Regions from separate parts of the Orrella dioscoreae genome, predicted to be linked through region 1. Evidence: predicted binding sites of a transcription regulator. Region 1 holds the regulator's gene; the other holds the start of a gene.
The links. The regulator NrdR, encoded in region 1, represses ribonucleotide reductase genes. The targets are predictions, from matches to a motif close to CACNANATNTNGTG.
Positions count from the first base shown of each region.

Region 2: a site for NrdR is predicted at 5,483-5,496, ahead of ODI_RS12000 (ribonucleoside triphosphate reductase). Genes of this name have one in related genera too.

Region 1 is NZ_LT907988.1:746,988-754,873, reverse strand. It holds gene ODI_RS22195 (hypothetical protein) at 1-8, shown strand, start outside; tRNA gene ODI_RS03590 (tRNA-Ser) at 781-871, opposite strand; gene ODI_RS03585 (riboflavin synthase) at 992-1,612, opposite strand; gene ribD (bifunctional diaminohydroxyphosphoribosylaminopyrimidine deaminase/5-amino-6-(5-phosphoribosylamino)uracil reductase RibD) at 1,657-2,853, opposite strand; gene nrdR (transcriptional regulator NrdR) at 2,890-3,366, opposite strand; gene glyA (serine hydroxymethyltransferase) at 3,544-4,788, opposite strand; gene ODI_RS03565 (cupin domain-containing protein) at 5,102-5,524, shown strand; gene ODI_RS03560 (substrate-binding protein) at 5,521-6,672, shown strand; gene ODI_RS03555 (ABC transporter ATP-binding protein) at 6,708-7,415, shown strand; gene ODI_RS03550 (ABC transporter ATP-binding protein) at 7,405-7,886, shown strand, end outside.
Region 2 is NZ_LT907988.1:2,552,084-2,559,969, forward strand. It holds gene ODI_RS11970 (glutathione S-transferase) at 1-76, shown strand, start outside; gene ODI_RS11975 (ABC transporter ATP-binding protein) at 138-839, opposite strand; gene livG (high-affinity branched-chain amino acid ABC transporter ATP-binding protein LivG) at 839-1,606, opposite strand; gene ODI_RS11985 (high-affinity branched-chain amino acid ABC transporter permease LivM) at 1,603-2,829, opposite strand; gene livH (high-affinity branched-chain amino acid ABC transporter permease LivH) at 2,829-3,755, opposite strand; gene ODI_RS11995 (high-affinity branched-chain amino acid ABC transporter substrate-binding protein) at 3,946-5,061, opposite strand; gene ODI_RS12000 (ribonucleoside triphosphate reductase) at 5,533-7,335, shown strand; gene nrdD (anaerobic ribonucleoside-triphosphate reductase) at 7,421-7,597, shown strand; gene ODI_RS12005 (anaerobic ribonucleoside-triphosphate reductase activating protein) at 7,611-7,886, shown strand, end outside.

The sequences.
Region 1 (7,886 bases):
ACAAATAGCCTTCTCGCCGTCACAAGAACCTTCTGCCTAGCCACGCGAAGCGTCACCGTGCGTCCACAGTCAGACCCATGAGAAAACAAATGCAGATGCTCCCCCGGTACGGCGTAGCCACAATTACCTACTTACTGCTCGCCGGTTGTGCGACATCTTCTGACGCCGGAAGCGTGGCGCCCGCCTCCTTGGTCAAGGTCCAATGCACGACGTCCAGCACCAGCGATCTTGGACCGTGCCAGGCACGCGCGAGCCAGCTATGCGATGGCACGGCCCGCTTGCGCGGCATCGATTCGCGTTCAGACGCCGGCAGCACTGGGCCGACCGGCAAGTACCAGCTCTACCACATCAGCGCCAGCTATGAGTGCATAAAACGAGAGACCCAACCGGCAAGCTGAGGCCCAGGCGGCAAGCGCCGTCACGACGCGGCCGAGCAGGCAAATCTCCGCCGCCCGGCGCGGCGGGGGAATTGCGCGCGCCGGCTTGAGGACTCTGCGGGCGCGCCCGTCCGGGCGACCGCGTCACCAGTGGAAAGTTTGTAGGCTTTCTCCCCGGGCTTGGCTTGGCGCAACTGGATGTCTGTGAGCGTGGCGAGCGCGCCGATGCGCGTGTTCTCCCGCTGGCATCTGGGGCGGGTGACGGCGAAACGTCGTTTGTACCAGCAAAAATACCAGCAAAAGCCGTGAGCCATCCTGAGACAACGTGGGGCAAAGAAAAACCCGCACAGCCAAGGCTGGTGCGGGTTCTGAGGCGACGTGAGACTACGTGCGCAATAATTCTTGGCGGACAGAGGGGGATTCGAACCCCCGATACGCTATTCACGTATACACGCTTTCCAGGCGTGCGCCTTCAACCGCTCGGCCACCTGTCCTGATCGTTTTTGCCCCCGAAAAACCAGGGCGCCAAAACGGCAATCCGCGATTCTAGCAGAATCGCCCAAAACTTTCCGCCACGCGAGGCGGCCCGACAGCAGCCCCGCCAGCTCGCCTGCTCAGCGCGCGCCCTGCCCCATCATCCGGTCCACATAACGCGCGATGGTGTCGATCTCCAGGTTCACGCGCGAGCCAGGCGTCAGCGCGCCCAGCGTCGTCGCCGACAGCGTATGCGGAATGATGTTGATGCTGAAGTCGCACCCTTCAGCCACGTCCTCCACCCGGTTCACGGTCAGGCTCACGCCGTTGACGGTGATCGACCCCTTGTAGGCCAGGTAGCGGCCCAGCGCCTGCGGCGCACGGATCACCAGTTCATGCGACTCGCCCACCGGCGCGAAGCGCTGGACCTCGCCCAGGCCATCCACATGGCCGGACACGATGTGGCCGCCCAGGTAATCGCCCACGCGCAGCGCCTTCTCCAGGTTGACCGGGCCGATGGCATCCAGGCCGGCCGTCAGGCGCAGGCTTTCGCGCGAGACCTCGACGTCGAACTGATTGCCCGCCATCTCGACCACCGTCATGCAGGCGCCCTGGATGGCGATGGAGTCGCCGATGCGCACGTCTTCCAGCGGCAGGCTGCCCGCCGTCACGCGCAGGCGCACGCCTGCGTCGCTGGCCCCCTGCTGCAAGGGCTGGACTTCGTCGATGCGGCCGACGGCGGCGATGATGCCGGTGAACATGACTAGCACTCCTTCGATTCAGATTCGGTTTCGGTGACGCGCGGTCAGGACGACAGGTTCAAGGCCACGCGATCGCGCAAGGCCTGCCAGCGGCTGGGCAGGTGCGCGCGCAGCCGCAGGTCCTCGCCCACGCGCTGGACATCGGTATAGGCATAGCGGCGCACGCCTTCCAGGGAGTCCAACCTGGGCAGCGCCGCCATGGGCGCGGCATCGCCCAGCAGCATGGGGGCCGAATAGCACAGCAGCTCGTCCACGCAGTCGGCCGCCAGCAGCGCGCCGCTCAGGATCGGCCCGGCCTCCACATGCACCTCGTTCACGCCATCGGCCGCCAGCCATTGCATGACGGCGGGCAGGTCGACGCGCTGGCCGTCGGCCTGCGGCAGCAGCACCACCTGGGCGTTGCGCGCGGCCAGGCGCTGCGCCTTGCCGGCATCCGCGCGCGCGGCGAAGATCAGCACCGGCGTGCCATCGAACAGGCGCGCCGTCTCGGAAATGGAAAACCCGCTGTCGATGACGGCCTTGCGCGGCGGGTGCGCGGTAGGCGCAAGCCGGGTGTCCAGCAGCGGATCGTCGGCGCGCACCGTGCCGATGCCGGTCAGCACCACGCAACTGCGCGCGCGCCACTGGTGGCCGTCGGCGCGTGCCTCGGGGCCGGTGATCCATTGCGAGACGCCGTTATGCAAGGCCGCGCGGCCGTCCAGCGACGCCGCCAGCTTCAGCCACGCCCAGGGCGTGCCGCGGCTCATGCGCGCGATGAAACCCACGTTCAGGGCCAGGGCCTCGTCCTGGCACAGTCCCGCCGACACCGCGATACCGGCCTCGCGCAGGATGCGCAGGCCGCGGCCATTGACCAGCGGGTTGGGGTCGCCCATGGCGACGACCACGCGCGCCAGCCGCGCGGCCACCAGCGCATCGGCGCAGGGCGGCGTGCGGCCGTGGTGGCTGCAGGGCTCCAGCGTGACGTAGGCCGTGGCGCCTGCCACGTCGTGGCCGCGCGCGGCGGCATCCCGCAAGGCGCTGATCTCGGCGTGCGGCCCGCCAGGGGGCTGCGTGGCGCCCTCGCCCAGCACCTGCCCATCGCGCACGATGACGCAGCCCACGCGCGGGTTGGGCCGGGTGGACGACAGGACACCCGCGGCCAGCGCCAGGGCGCGGCGCATCCAGTGCGTGTCGTCGGGAAAGGAAAGGGAGGTGTCGCTCACGGCACGATTGTATGCCCGCGCCAGGCCCCGCCCCGGCATGCCATCGGCAGGCGCAGGGACAACGCCCGCGAGGATTTACTTGCGCAGCTTCTTGGGCAGCAGCGGCCCCTGCATCTCGCGGATGGCTTCCACGAACTCGCCGATGTCCTCGAAGCTTTTGTAGACCGAGGCAAAGCGCACGTAGGCGACCTTGTCCATCTTCTTCAGCTCGGCCATGACCAGCTCGCCCAGGTAGGCGGACGGGACTTCGCGCTGGCCGCTGGTAAGCAGGCCTTCCTCGATGCGGGCCACGGCGGCGTCGACGTCTTCGGTGCTGACCGGGCGCTTGCGCAGCGACAGCGCCAGGCTGGCACGCAGCTTCTCGGACTGGTATTCGCTGCGGCTGCCGTTGCGCTTGACGATGGACGGCATGGCCAGCTCGACCCGCTCATAGGTCGTGAAGCGCCGGTCACAGGACAGGCAGCGGCGGCGGCGGCGAATGGTGTCGCCCTCTTCGGAGACGCGCGAATCGAGCACCTGGGTGTCGGCGTGGTCGCAGAATGGACATTTCATGGGAAGGAAACCTGGTCGCGATCGCGACTTGGTGACCGGCCGCGATACCGGCGCGCGCAGGGAAGACCTGGCGCGCCTCGGCCAGGACGGCCGAGGATGACGCGTAGTCTAGCGGAGACGGGCGCATGCGCCCAGGGGCCGGCGGAGAAAATCCGCGCGGCCCCCGCCAAGCGGGGCTTAGCGATATACCGGCAGGCGCGCGGTCAGGGCATTGACGCGCTCGCGCACCGACGCGATGGTCGCGGCGTCGCGCGGATTGTCCAGCACGTCGGCGATCAGGTTGCCGGTTTCCTCGGCCTCGGCTTCACGGAAGCCGCGGGTGGTCATGGCCGGGGTGCCCAGGCGCACGCCGCTGGTCACGAAGGGCTTCTCGGGGTCGTTGGGGATGGCGTTCTTGTTGACCGTGATGTGGGCATCGCCCAGCACGGCTTCCGCTTCCTTGCCCGTGATGCCCTTGGCGCGCAGGTCGACCAGCATGACGTGGCTTTCCGTGCGGCCCGAGACGATGCGCAGGCCACGCTTGACCAGGGTGTCGGCCAGCACGCTGGCGTTCTTGACGACCTGGGCGGCGTAATCCTTGAACTCCGGCGCCAGCGCTTCCTTGAAAGCCACGGCCTTGGCGGCGATGACGTGCATGAGCGGACCGCCCTGGATGCCGGGGAAGATCGCCGAGTTGACGATCTTTTCGTGTTCGGCCTTCATCATGATCACGCCGCCGCGCGGGCCGCGCAGGGACTTGTGCGTGGTCGAGGTGACGAAGTCGGCATGCGGCACGGGGTTGGGGTAGGCGCCGCCGGCGACCAGGCCCGCGTAGTGGGCGATGTCGACCATGAACAGCGCGCCGTGGTCACGGGCGATGCGGGCCATGCGCGCGAAGTCGATGTGCAGCGAGTAGGCCGAAGCGCCCGCCACGATCAGCTTGGGGCTGTGTTCCTTGGCCAGTTGCTCGACGCGGTCGTAGTCCAGGACTTCATTGGCATCCAGGCCGTACTGGTGGAAGTTGTACAGCTTGCCCGACGCGTTGACCGACGCGCCGTGCGTCAGGTGGCCGCCCTCGGCCAGGCTCATGCCCAGCACGCTGTCGCCCGGCTTCAGCACGGCCGTGTAGACGCCCTGGTTGGCCTGCGAGCCAGAGTTGGGCTGCACGTTGGCGGCCTCGGCGCCGAAGAGCTGCTTCAGGCGGTCGATGGCCAGCTGCTCGACCACGTCCACGTGCTCGCAACCGCCGTAGTAACGCTTGCCGGGATAGCCTTCGGCGTACTTGTTGGTGAGCTGCGTGCCCTGGGCCTGCATGACGGCGGGGCTGGCGTAGTTCTCCGAAGCGATCAGCTCGATGTGCTGTTCCTGGCGGACGTCTTCTTTCTGGATGGCGGCCCAGACGTCGGGGTCTACCTGGTCGATGGTGCGGTTACGGTCGAACATGGAGGGTCCTGGAATGAGGGTAAAGCGGTCAGTCGATGCGCTAGTTTACCCTGCGCTCCAAGGCGCCCGCCCTACCTGAGTTGGCAAGACACGCGCATGTCCCCGGACCGCAAAGCCGACTCATGGACAACATGAAGCCTGCTCAAGACGCAGACCAGGCCAGCCCCCCCCCCCCGGCCGAGGGGAGGCCCAAGAGGAAACCCACAGAAGCCCGCGAGACAACCCAAATAAAGACATAAGGACTCCTTAGTTATAAAAATACGATCGGACGTTTATATTTAATCCAAGTCCACATATCTCCCCCTCCAGGCACATGGCCGACCAGACCCCCGCCGTCACGCCGCGCCCGTTTTCCGGCGCCACCCTCCATTTCGAGGACGACCACGTCGCCATCTGGGAAGAGGTTTTCCTGCCTGGCATCCCCACCCCGCCGCATCGCCATTTGCGCGACTACATCGCCGTGTCCCTGACCGACGTTGACTTGCGCATCGAACCGCTGCCCGGAGAAGCGCCGGAATCCGCCACGTCCATCGTGGGGGAAAGCCAGGCCCATCCGCAGGCATTCCGCCGCACCTCCCGGCGCGGCCGGGTCGCCCACGTGGCCGTTACGACGCAAGGCGCGGGCCACGTCGCGGTCAACCTCGCCAACCAGGAAGCGCGCATGCTGATCATCGAAATCAAGGGCAGCGGCGCGGAAAAGCCCGCGCCCCGCTCCCGCCAAGGAGACACGGCATGATCTCGCGCCGCGCCCTGCTCCAGGGCAGCCTCGCCGCCGCGCTGGCCGCGCCCATGCGCCGCGTCCGGGCGGCCACGCCCTTGCGCCTGGGCGTCCTGCTGCCCTTCTCCGGCGGCCTCGAAGTGGTCGGCCACCAGGCCCGCCTGGGCGTGGAGCTGGCCGTGGCCCGGCTGAACGCCGCGGGCGGCGTGCTGGGCGCCCCCATCGAGGTCACCTGGCAGGACGACAAGACCGACCCCAAGACCGCGGTGGAACGCGCCACCTCGCTGATCCAGCGGCAGAAGGTCGCGGCCATCATCGGCCCCATCCTGTCCCCCTCCCGCGACGCCATCCTGGCGGTGCACCAGCGTCACCAGGTGCCCTTGCTGTACGCGGCCAGCTTCGAGGGCACCACCTGCAGCCCGCAACTCTTCAACGTGGGCACCGTGCCCAACCAGGAGCTGGACGCCCTGCTGGCAGCGCTCGGGGGTGGCGCGGACAAGCCCTTCTACCTTTTCGGCGCTGACATTGCCTGGGGCCAGAAACTCTTTCCCCGCGCCCGCGCGCTGCTGTCCGCGCAGGGCAGCCCGGTGGCAGGACAGGAGCTGCTGGCGCTGGGCACGACCGACTTCTCGGCCACGCTGCGGCGCATCGCCGACAGCGGCGCACGGGTCCTGGTCCAGGCCTTTCCCGGCGCCGGGGGCCTGAACTTCCTGAAGCAGGCCAGCCAGTTCGGCTTGCTGCGCCAACTCGACTACGCCTATGTCGGCTTCAGCGAATCCGGACTGCGCGCCTTGCAACCCGGCGAGGGCGAAGGCATCTGGACGCAGACCCCCTTCGTGGCCAGCCTGCGCACCGAGGCCGCCGCAAGTTTCGTGGCGGCGGCCCGCCAGCATGCACCCGCCATCCTGCCCACGCGTTTCGCCACGGCGCATTACAACGCCGTACTCGCCCTCGCCGGCGCGGCCGAACGCAGCAAGGACACGTCTCGCGAAGCCCTGTTGCAGGGCCTGCCCGGCGTCGCCCTGGACGGCCCCTCGGGTCCGGTCACCCTGGACCCGGCCAGCCGAGCCGCCAACCAGACCCTGTATCTCGGCCGCGTGCAGGCAGGCGAACTTGTCGCCACCCGGACGCTCGGCCGCATCCAGGCGGACACGCTGTGCGGCTAGCCCCGCGCCGCAAGGCCGCCGCAACGTCGCCTCCCTTGCTGCAAGCGCACGCCCTCGGCCATGCCTTTGGCCGCCAGTGCGCGCTCGACGGCGTCTCCTTGCGCATGGACAGCGGCGACACCCTGTGCGTGATCGGCCCTAACGGATCAGGCAAGACCACCTTGTTCAACACGCTGTCCGGTCAATTGCAGCCCCAGCGGGGCCAGGTCCTGTTCCGCGGCATGGCCCTGCGCGGCAGGCGGCCCGACCAGATCGCGCGGCTGGGCCTGGGCCGGAAATTCCAGGTTCCCAGCGTCTTCGGCACGCTCAGCAGCCTGGACAACCTGCTGCTGGCCCGCCGGGCTGCCGGCCTGCCTGCCCGCCCGGCCGACGTGGACACGCTGCTGCGCGACACCGGCCTGGCTGGGCGCGCCCAGGTGCCGGCCGCCGAGCTGTCGCATGGCGAGCGCCAATGGCTGGAGATCGCCATGGTGACCTCGCAGGCGCCTCGCCTGCTGCTCCTGGACGAACCCACCGCCGGCATGACGCAAGCCGAGACGCTGGCCACGGTCGCCCTGATACGAAAGCTGTGCCAGCGCGACGGCATCGCCTGCATCGTGGTCGAACACGACATGCAGTTCGTCGCGGCGCTGGAAAGCAAGGTGATGGTGCTGGCCGATGGCCGGGTCATCGCGCAAGGCGCTTTCGACACGGTCCGGCAATCAGCCGCCGTCCGGCAAGCCTATCTCGGCCATGACGCCTGAGCCCCACGGACTCCGCGTCAGCGGGCTCGGCGCCGGCTATGGCCAGGGCCTGGCAATCGCCGACATCACCTTGCACTGCGCGCCAGGCGAAACGCTGGGCCTGGTGGGCCGCAACGGCGCGGGCAAAACCACCTTGCTGCGCGCACTGGTCGCGCAATTGCCGCGCGACGGCCATGTCCACTACGCCGGCACGTGCCTGGACAGGCTCGCGCCCGAAGCCATTGCCCGGCACGGCATCGCCTACGTGCCGCAAGGACGCGGCCTCTTCGTCGACTTCAGCATCGAGGAAAACCTCATGCTGGCGGCCCACGCCCTGCCTGCCGCCCAGGCCAAGGCCCGCGACCTGCTCACGCCCGCCTACCAGGCCTTTCCCTGGCTGCGCGACCAACGCCGCAGCCGTGCCGGCAGCCTCTCGGGTGGCCAGCAGCAACAGCTGGCCATCGCCCGCGCCCTGGTGGCCCGGCCCGGCCT
Region 2 (7,886 bases), 1.8 Mb from region 1:
CTATTTCGCCAGCGAACGCCGCCTGCCCTATGGGGACGGCATCTTCCGACACTATCCCGAACTGGACGCCGAATGAAAGAACGCGCCGGCCCGCCCTGTCGCGGGGCGGGACCGGCGCGTTGCAGGGGCTGCCCGGGTCAGGCGCCCAGGTAGGCCTTGCGCACGTCGGCGTTGGCCAGCAGGTTGGGACCGGTATCGGCCAGCACCACGCGGCCGTTTTCCAGCACGTAGCCGCGGTCGGCCACGCCCAGCGCCTTGTTGGCGTTCTGCTCGACCAGGAACACCGTGACGCCTTCCGCGCGGATGGTGCGGATGATGTCGAAGATCTGCGCAATGATGAGCGGCGCCAGCCCCAGGGTGGGCTCGTCCAGCAGCAGCAGGCGGGGCTTGGACATCAGCGCGCGGCCGATGGCCAGCATCTGCTGCTCGCCGCCCGACATGGTGCCGGCGCGCTGGCTGGCGCGCTCCTTCAGGCGCGGGAACAGCGTGTACACGTGGGCCAGGCCCTCCTGCATCGCATGCTTGTCCGCGAAGAAGCCGCCCATCATCAGGTTCTCGGCCACGGTCAGGTCGGGGAAGACGCGGCGGCCTTCCGGCGAAATGGCGATGCCGCTGCGCATGATCTCGTGCGTGGGCAGCTGGGTGATGTCCTTGCCCAGGAACGAGATGGTGCCGGTCCTGGCCCGCGGCGAGCCGCAGGCCGTCATGAGCAGCGTCGTCTTGCCCGCGCCGTTGGCGCCGATCAGCGTGACGATCTCGCCTTCGTTGACCTCGACCGAGACGTTGTCCAACGCCTGGATGGCGCCATAGAAAGTACTGACGTTTTCCAGTTTCAGCATCACTCTTCCCCCAGATAGGCCTTGATGACCCGGGGGTCGTTGCGCACGTCGTCCGGCTTGCCGGTGGTGATGGGCTTGCCGTGTTCCATGACCAGGATGCGGTCGGACACGCCCATGACCAGGCCCATATCGTGCTCGATGAGCAGCACCGCCACGCCGAAATCGCGGCGCAGCGTGTCGATCAGGCCTTGCAGCTCGCGCTTTTCCTGCGGATTCAGGCCGGCGGCCGGCTCGTCCAGCATGAGCAGGCGCGGCTTGGTGATCATGCAGCGGGCGATTTCCAGGCGGCGCTGGTGCCCGTAAGGCAGGTTGCCGGCTTCACGATTGGCGAACTCGCGCAGCCCCATGAAGTCCAGCCACTGGGCCGAACGATCGAGCGCGTCGGCCTCCGACTTGCGATAGGACTTCAGCTTCAGCAGTCCGGGCAGCAGGCGGTTCTCCACCTGCGTGTGCTGGGCGACCAGCAGGTTTTCCAGCACGGTCAGCTGCTTGAACAGCCGCACGTTCTGGAAGGTGCGCACCAGGCCGTGCTGCGCCACCTTGTGGCTGGGCAGGCCATTGATGGGCTTGCCGTCCATCACGACATCGCCCGCGGTGGGCTTGTAGAAACCGCCCACGCAGTTGAACACCGTGGTCTTGCCGGCCCCGTTGGGGCCGATGATGGCGAAGACCTCGTCGCGCTTGACGTCGAAGGCGACCGAGTCGACGGCCAGCAGGCCGCCGAAGCGCATCGACAGTCCGGATACTTGCAGCAGGGAATCGCTCATTTGCGCAACTCCACGTGCGGGCGCTTCATGGGCAACAGCCCTTGCGGTCTCCACATCATCATCAACACCATGACCAGGCCGAACAGCAGCATGCGGTATTCGGCGAATTCGCGCGCGAGCTCGGGCAGCACCGTCAGCACGACGGCGGCCAGGATCACGCCTACCTGCGAGCCCATGCCGCCCAGCACCACGATGGCGAGGATGAGCGCGGACTCGATGAACGTAAAGGACTCCGGATTGACCAGCCCCTGGCGCGCCGCGAAGAAGGCGCCGCCGAAACCCGCGAACATGGCGCCCAGCGTGAACGCGGAGAGCTTGATGCGGGTGGGATTCAGGCCCAGGGAGCGGCACGCGATCTCATCCTCGCGCAGCGCCTCCCATGCCCGGCCCACCGGCATCCGGATGAGCCGTGTCGAGACGAACAGCGTGATCAAGGCCAGCAGCAATGCCATCAGGTAAAGATAAATGACCATGTGCTGGTTGTTGAAGGTCAGCCCGAAGAAGTCGTGGAAGGTCACGGCCTCGGGGTCGCGCGAACGGCGCACCATTTCCATGCCCAGCACCGTGGGCTTGGGAATGCCGGAAATGCCGTCCGGACCGCCCGTCCACTGGTTCAGGTTGATGAGCAGCAGGCGGATGATTTCGCCGAAGCCCAGCGTGACGATGGCCAGGTAGTCACCGCGCAGGCGCAGCACCGGGAAGCCCAGCACGAAGCCGAACAGCGCGGCCATGGCGCCCGAGAACGGCAGCGCCTCCCAGAAACCCCAGCCAGCCCAGTGGTACAGCAGCGCATAGGTGTAGGCGCCCACGGCGTAGAAGCCCACGAAGCCCAGGTCGAGCAGGCCGGCGAAGCCCACGACGATGTTCAGCCCCAGGCCGAGCATGACGTAGATGAGCACCAGCGTGGCGATATCGACTTCGCTGCGGCCGCCGAAGAACGGCCAGACCACGGCGATGAGCAGGATCAGCAGCATCAGCGGCTGCCTGCCGCGCGTGGGCGAGGCAGGCAGCGTCGGCAGCTTGATGCCGGACAGGCCGCGGGCCAGCGTCGGACGCACGAGCTGGAAGACGAAGACGATGCCGGCCGACAGCGCGATCAGGTCCCAGCGGGCTTCGAGGTAGGTCGTGACGCCCTGGCGCAGCAGCTGGAGCCCGAACACGGGCGCCACCAGGACCGCAGTGAGCAGCGCGGCAATGAATGCGGGTTTGACAGTGTTCGCCATCAGACTTTTTCCACTTCGGGTTTGCCCAGGAGCCCCGTGGGACGGAACAGGAGGATCAGCACCAGCAGGCTGAAGGCGACGATGTCCTTGTACTGCGACGAGATGTAGGCCGCGGCGAAGGTTTCGGCCAGGCCCAGCAGCACGCCGCCCAGCATGGCGCCGGGAATGCTGCCGATGCCGCCCAGCACCGCCGCCGTGAAGGCCTTGATGCCGGCGATGAAGCCGATGAAGGGATTGAGCTTGCCGATGGTGACCGCGATCAGCACCCCGCCCACGGCGGCCATGACGGCGCCCAGCACGAAGGTGAAGGAGATGACGCGGTTGGTGTCGATCCCCAGCAGGTTGGCCATGCGCATGTCCTGCGAGCAGGCGCGCGAGGCGCGGCCCATGCGGGAATACTTGATGAAGAGCGTGAGCGCGATCATCAGCGCCACCGTCACCAGGATGATGAGCAGGCGCGAATACGGGACGGTCACGTCGAAATCGGTGCCCATGTGGAACTGCGCGGCGCCCGAGATCAGCGAAGGCACGGCCATGTCACGCGCGCCCTGCCCGAGTGCCACCCAGTTCTGCAGGAAGATGGACATGCCGATGGCCGAGATGAGCGCCACCAGCCGCGGGCTGGCGCGCACCGGGCGATAGGCCACCCTTTCGGTGGAGAAGCCATAGATGCCGGTCACCGCCATGGCGACGACGATCATGGCCGCGATCATCAGCGGCAGCGGCATGCCGCTCTGCGTGCCGATGGCGGTCAGGGTGACCAGGCCGACGTAGGCGCCGATCATGTAGATCTCGCCGTGTGCGAAATTGATCATGCCGATGATGCCGTAGACCATCGTGTAGCCGATGGCGATCAGCGCATAGATCGCGCCCAGGGACAAGCCGTTGAACAGCTGCTGGGTCAATTGGGGGATGAGGTCGGACATAGTGCCGGGCTCCAGATAAATGCCCTACGCCGCGTCCCTGGCGCAAGGGACTCCCGGTTGTGGAGTCTTGCGCCAGGGGCCGGCCCGGCGGAAAACGGAACCGGCCCCGGTATGGTTCGCCGGAGCCGGAATCCAGGGCATGCAGGGTAATCGACCGCACCGGCCCCGCGCCGGTGCGAATCCTTGGGGATCAGAGCTGGGTCTTCTTGCCCGCCTTGTCCCACTTGTAGACGGCGAATTCGAAGTTCTTCAGGTCACCCTTGGCGTCGAATTCTACCTTGCCGATGGACGTGTCGAAGCTGTTGGCGTGCAGGTAATCCGCCACCTTGGCGGGGTCCTCGCCCACGGCTTCGATGCCCTTGGCGATCAGTTCCACCGCGGCGTAGGCCGGCATCTGGAAGGCGCCGTCCGGATCGCGCTTGGCGTCGTGGAAGGCCTTCACGATGCCCTCGTTGCCGGGGCGCTTGGTGAAGTCGGCGGGCAGCGTGACCAGCAGGCCGTCGATGGCCGGACCGGCGATGGCGACCAGATCCTGGTTGGCGGTGCCTTCCGGACCCATGTACTGGACGTTCAGGCCCTGTTCACGCGACTGGCGCAGCAGCAGGCCCAGTTCGGGGTGGTAGCCGCCGAAATAGACCAGGTCGACGCCGGCCGACTTCAGCTTGGTGACCACGGCCGAGTAGTCGCTGTCGCCGACGTTGATGCCTTCGAACATCACGATGTTGACGCCTTCCTTCTTCAGGGCGTCACGCACCTGCGTGGCCACGCCCGAGCCGTAGGTCTGCTTGTCGTGCAGCACGGCGACCTTGGCGGGCTTGAGCGTCTTGGCGATGTAGCCGGCGGCGAACGGGCCTTGCTGGTCGTCGCGGCCGATGGTGCGGAAGAAGAAGTGCGGCTTGGTCGTGTCGGTCACCAGGGGCGAGGTCGCGCCCGGGGTGATGGCCACGATCCCTTCGGATTCGTAGACGTTCACGGCCGGCACGGTCACGCCCGAGCAGGCGTGGGCCACGGCGAACTTGGCGCCGGAGTTGACCACGCGGTTGGCGGCGGGCACGGCCTGCTTGGGCTCGCAGCCGTCGTCGATCAGGATGGGTTCGAGCTTCTTGCCCTTGACGCCGCCCTTGGCATTGAGGGTCTCGATGGCGGTCAGCGCGCCTGCCTGGATCTGGTCACCGTATTGGGTATTGGGACCGGTCATCGGCTGGGGGATGCCGATCTTGATCGAGTCGGCGGCGTGGACGGCGCCGGCCAGTGCCATGGCACCGATGGCGAACGTGATGGGGGTCAGGCGCTGTAGCAGCTTCATGCTTGGGGTCTCCAGCAGAGGATAAGGGTCGTCCGGGTGTCTCCCGGGACTCGTGCGAGCCCGGGGTTCGTCCCGGACAACAGGGATCACCAGTCTTGGGGAACACGAACGTGGCGCGTATTCTGAGAGTCAGGACATACGCTGTCACTGCGTGGATTCCCCAATATGGAAACCATCCGCAATAAGCGTGCCATATCGCTCCGTAAGGCCTCGTAACGTCTTTTCGATGCCGTTGCGCGCCATAACGGGTCAGTTCCCGGCGACTTTGCACCAAAACGGCGCGGTCGCCGCGCCAGGAGCGGGCACGATGTTCCAACCTTCAAGTAATTGCGTCCCGGGATCTTTCCGTGCCCTGCACGCGCCGGCCATCCGCCTGGCGGATTTGCGCGACCTCAAATGCCAGCGTCTCAGCGCACAAAAACACAATATATGGGGGTAGGATGGCTAAAAACCACTAGATGAGGTATCGCCATGTCGCCAAGCACCGCCCTCGCGCAGCCCTCCTGCTGCCCGACGCACGCCGCTCCTGCCCTGCCCCTGCCCGGCGCGCAGGTGGACGTGGCCCACGCCATGGAGGAATACCTGTCGCGCCGGGACTGGCGCATCAACGCCAACGCCAACCAGGGCTACAGCCTGGGCGGCCTGATCCTGAACGTCGCGGGCAAGGTCACCGCCAACTACTGGCTCAACGAGGTCTACACGCCCGAGGCGGGCAACGCCCACCGCGACGGCTCCTTCCACATCCATGACCTGGACATGCTGAGCGGCTATTGCGCCGGCTGGTCGCTGCGCACGCTGCTGACCGAAGGCTTCAACGGCGTGCCGGGCAAGGTCGAGGCCACGCCGCCGCGACATATGTCGGCGGCCATCGGGCAGATCGTCAACTTCCTGGGCACCCTGCAGAACGAATGGGCCGGCGCGCAGGCCTTCAGCTCCTTCGACACCTACATGGCGCCCTTCGTGCGGCAGGACCGGATGTCCTACCGCGAGGTGCGGCAGATGATGCAGGAGCTCATCTACAACCTGAACGTGCCCAGCCGCTGGGGCACCCAGACGCCGTTCACCAACCTCACCTTCGACTGGACCTGCCCGCCCGACCTGCGCGACCAGGTCCCGTACATCGGCGGCGAGGAAATGCCCTATTCCTATGGCGCGCTGCAGGCGGAAATGGACATGATCAACCGCGCCTACATCGAGGTGATGATGGCGGGCGATGCGCGCGGCCGCGCCTTCACGTTTCCCATCCCCACCTACAACATCACGCCGGATTTCGACTGGGACCATCCCAACACCCAGCTGCTGTTCGAAATGACGGCGCGCTACGGCCTGCCCTACTTCCAGAACTTCCTGAACTCGGACCTGGAACCGCACATGGTGCGCTCCATGTGCTGCCGCCTGCAGCTGGACCTGCGCGAACTGCTCAAGCGCGGCAACGGCCTTTTCGGCTCGGCCGAGCAGACGGGGTCCATCGGCGTGGTCACGATCAATTGCGCCCGCCTGGGCCATGTGTTCGCCGGCGACGAGGCCGGTCTCTTCGCCCGCCTGGACCGCCTGCTGGAACTGGGCCGCGACACGCTGGAAACCAAGCGCGAGGTGGTGCAGCACCATATCGACCAAGGCTTGTATCCCTATACCCGGCGCTATCTGGGCACCTTGCGCAACCACTTCAGCACGCTGGGAGTGAACGGCATCAACGAGATGATCCGCAACTTCACCGGCGACCGCGAGGACGTGACCACCGCCGCCGGCCACGCCATGGCGGTCCGGGTGCTGGACCATGTGCGGGCGCGCATGACCGCGTTCCAGGAACAGACCGGGCACCTGTACAACCTGGAGGCCACGCCCGCCGAGGGCACGACCTATCGCTTCGCCCGCGAGGACCGCAAGCGCTATCCGGACATCCTGCAGGCCGGCACGGCCAGCCAGCCCTATTACACGAACTCCAGCCAGCTGCCCGCCGGCCACACCGACGATCCCTTCGAAGCGCTTGCCCTGCAGGAAACGCTGCAGGGCAAGTACACGGGCGGCACGGTGCTGCACCTGTACATGAACGAGGCCGTCTCCACGGCCGAGGCCTGCAAGACGCTGGTGCGGCGCGCGCTGGAGAACTTCCGGCTGCCCTACATCACCGTCACGCCGACCTTCTCCATCTGCCCGACGCACGGCTATCTGTCTGGCCGCCACGAGTTCTGCCCCAAGTGCGATGCGGCACTGCAGGCGAAGGCCGGCCAGGCCGCGAGCGCTTCCCAGGCCGAGCCGGCCGAAGCCGTCTAGGCCCCTTCACGAGCCAGGCCGGCCGGGCAATGCTGCCGGGGCCGGCATCCCGGGCCTTGCGCCCGATCTTTCCGGAGCACGTCTCATGCAAACCTCCCTCACTCCTTCCTCGGCCACCCGCGACGACAGCCAGCGCACGCGCTGCGAAGTCTGGACCCGCGTCATGGGCTATCACCGTCCCGTCAGCTCCTTCAACACCGGCAAGCAGGGCGAATTCAACGAGCGCCGTTTCTTCACGGAACCCTCGGCCGTCAAGCGCTGAGAAGGGGGCAGCCATGTCCGCCCACGCGCATCACGCCGCCCACTGCCCCACCGAGCATCGGCTGATCCCGGCGCATGGCCGCCTGGGGCCGCGCACGCCGGCCCTGGGCGGGCTGACCCGCTATTCCAGCGTGGACTGGCCGGGCAAGCTGAGCGCGGTGGTGTTCGTGGCGGGCTGCCCCTGGCGCTGCCATTATTGCCACAACCCGGGCTTGCAACAGCGGGTCCGCGAGCTGGACTGGGACGAGGTGCTGAACTTCCTGGCGCGCCGGCGCGGCCTGCTGGACGGC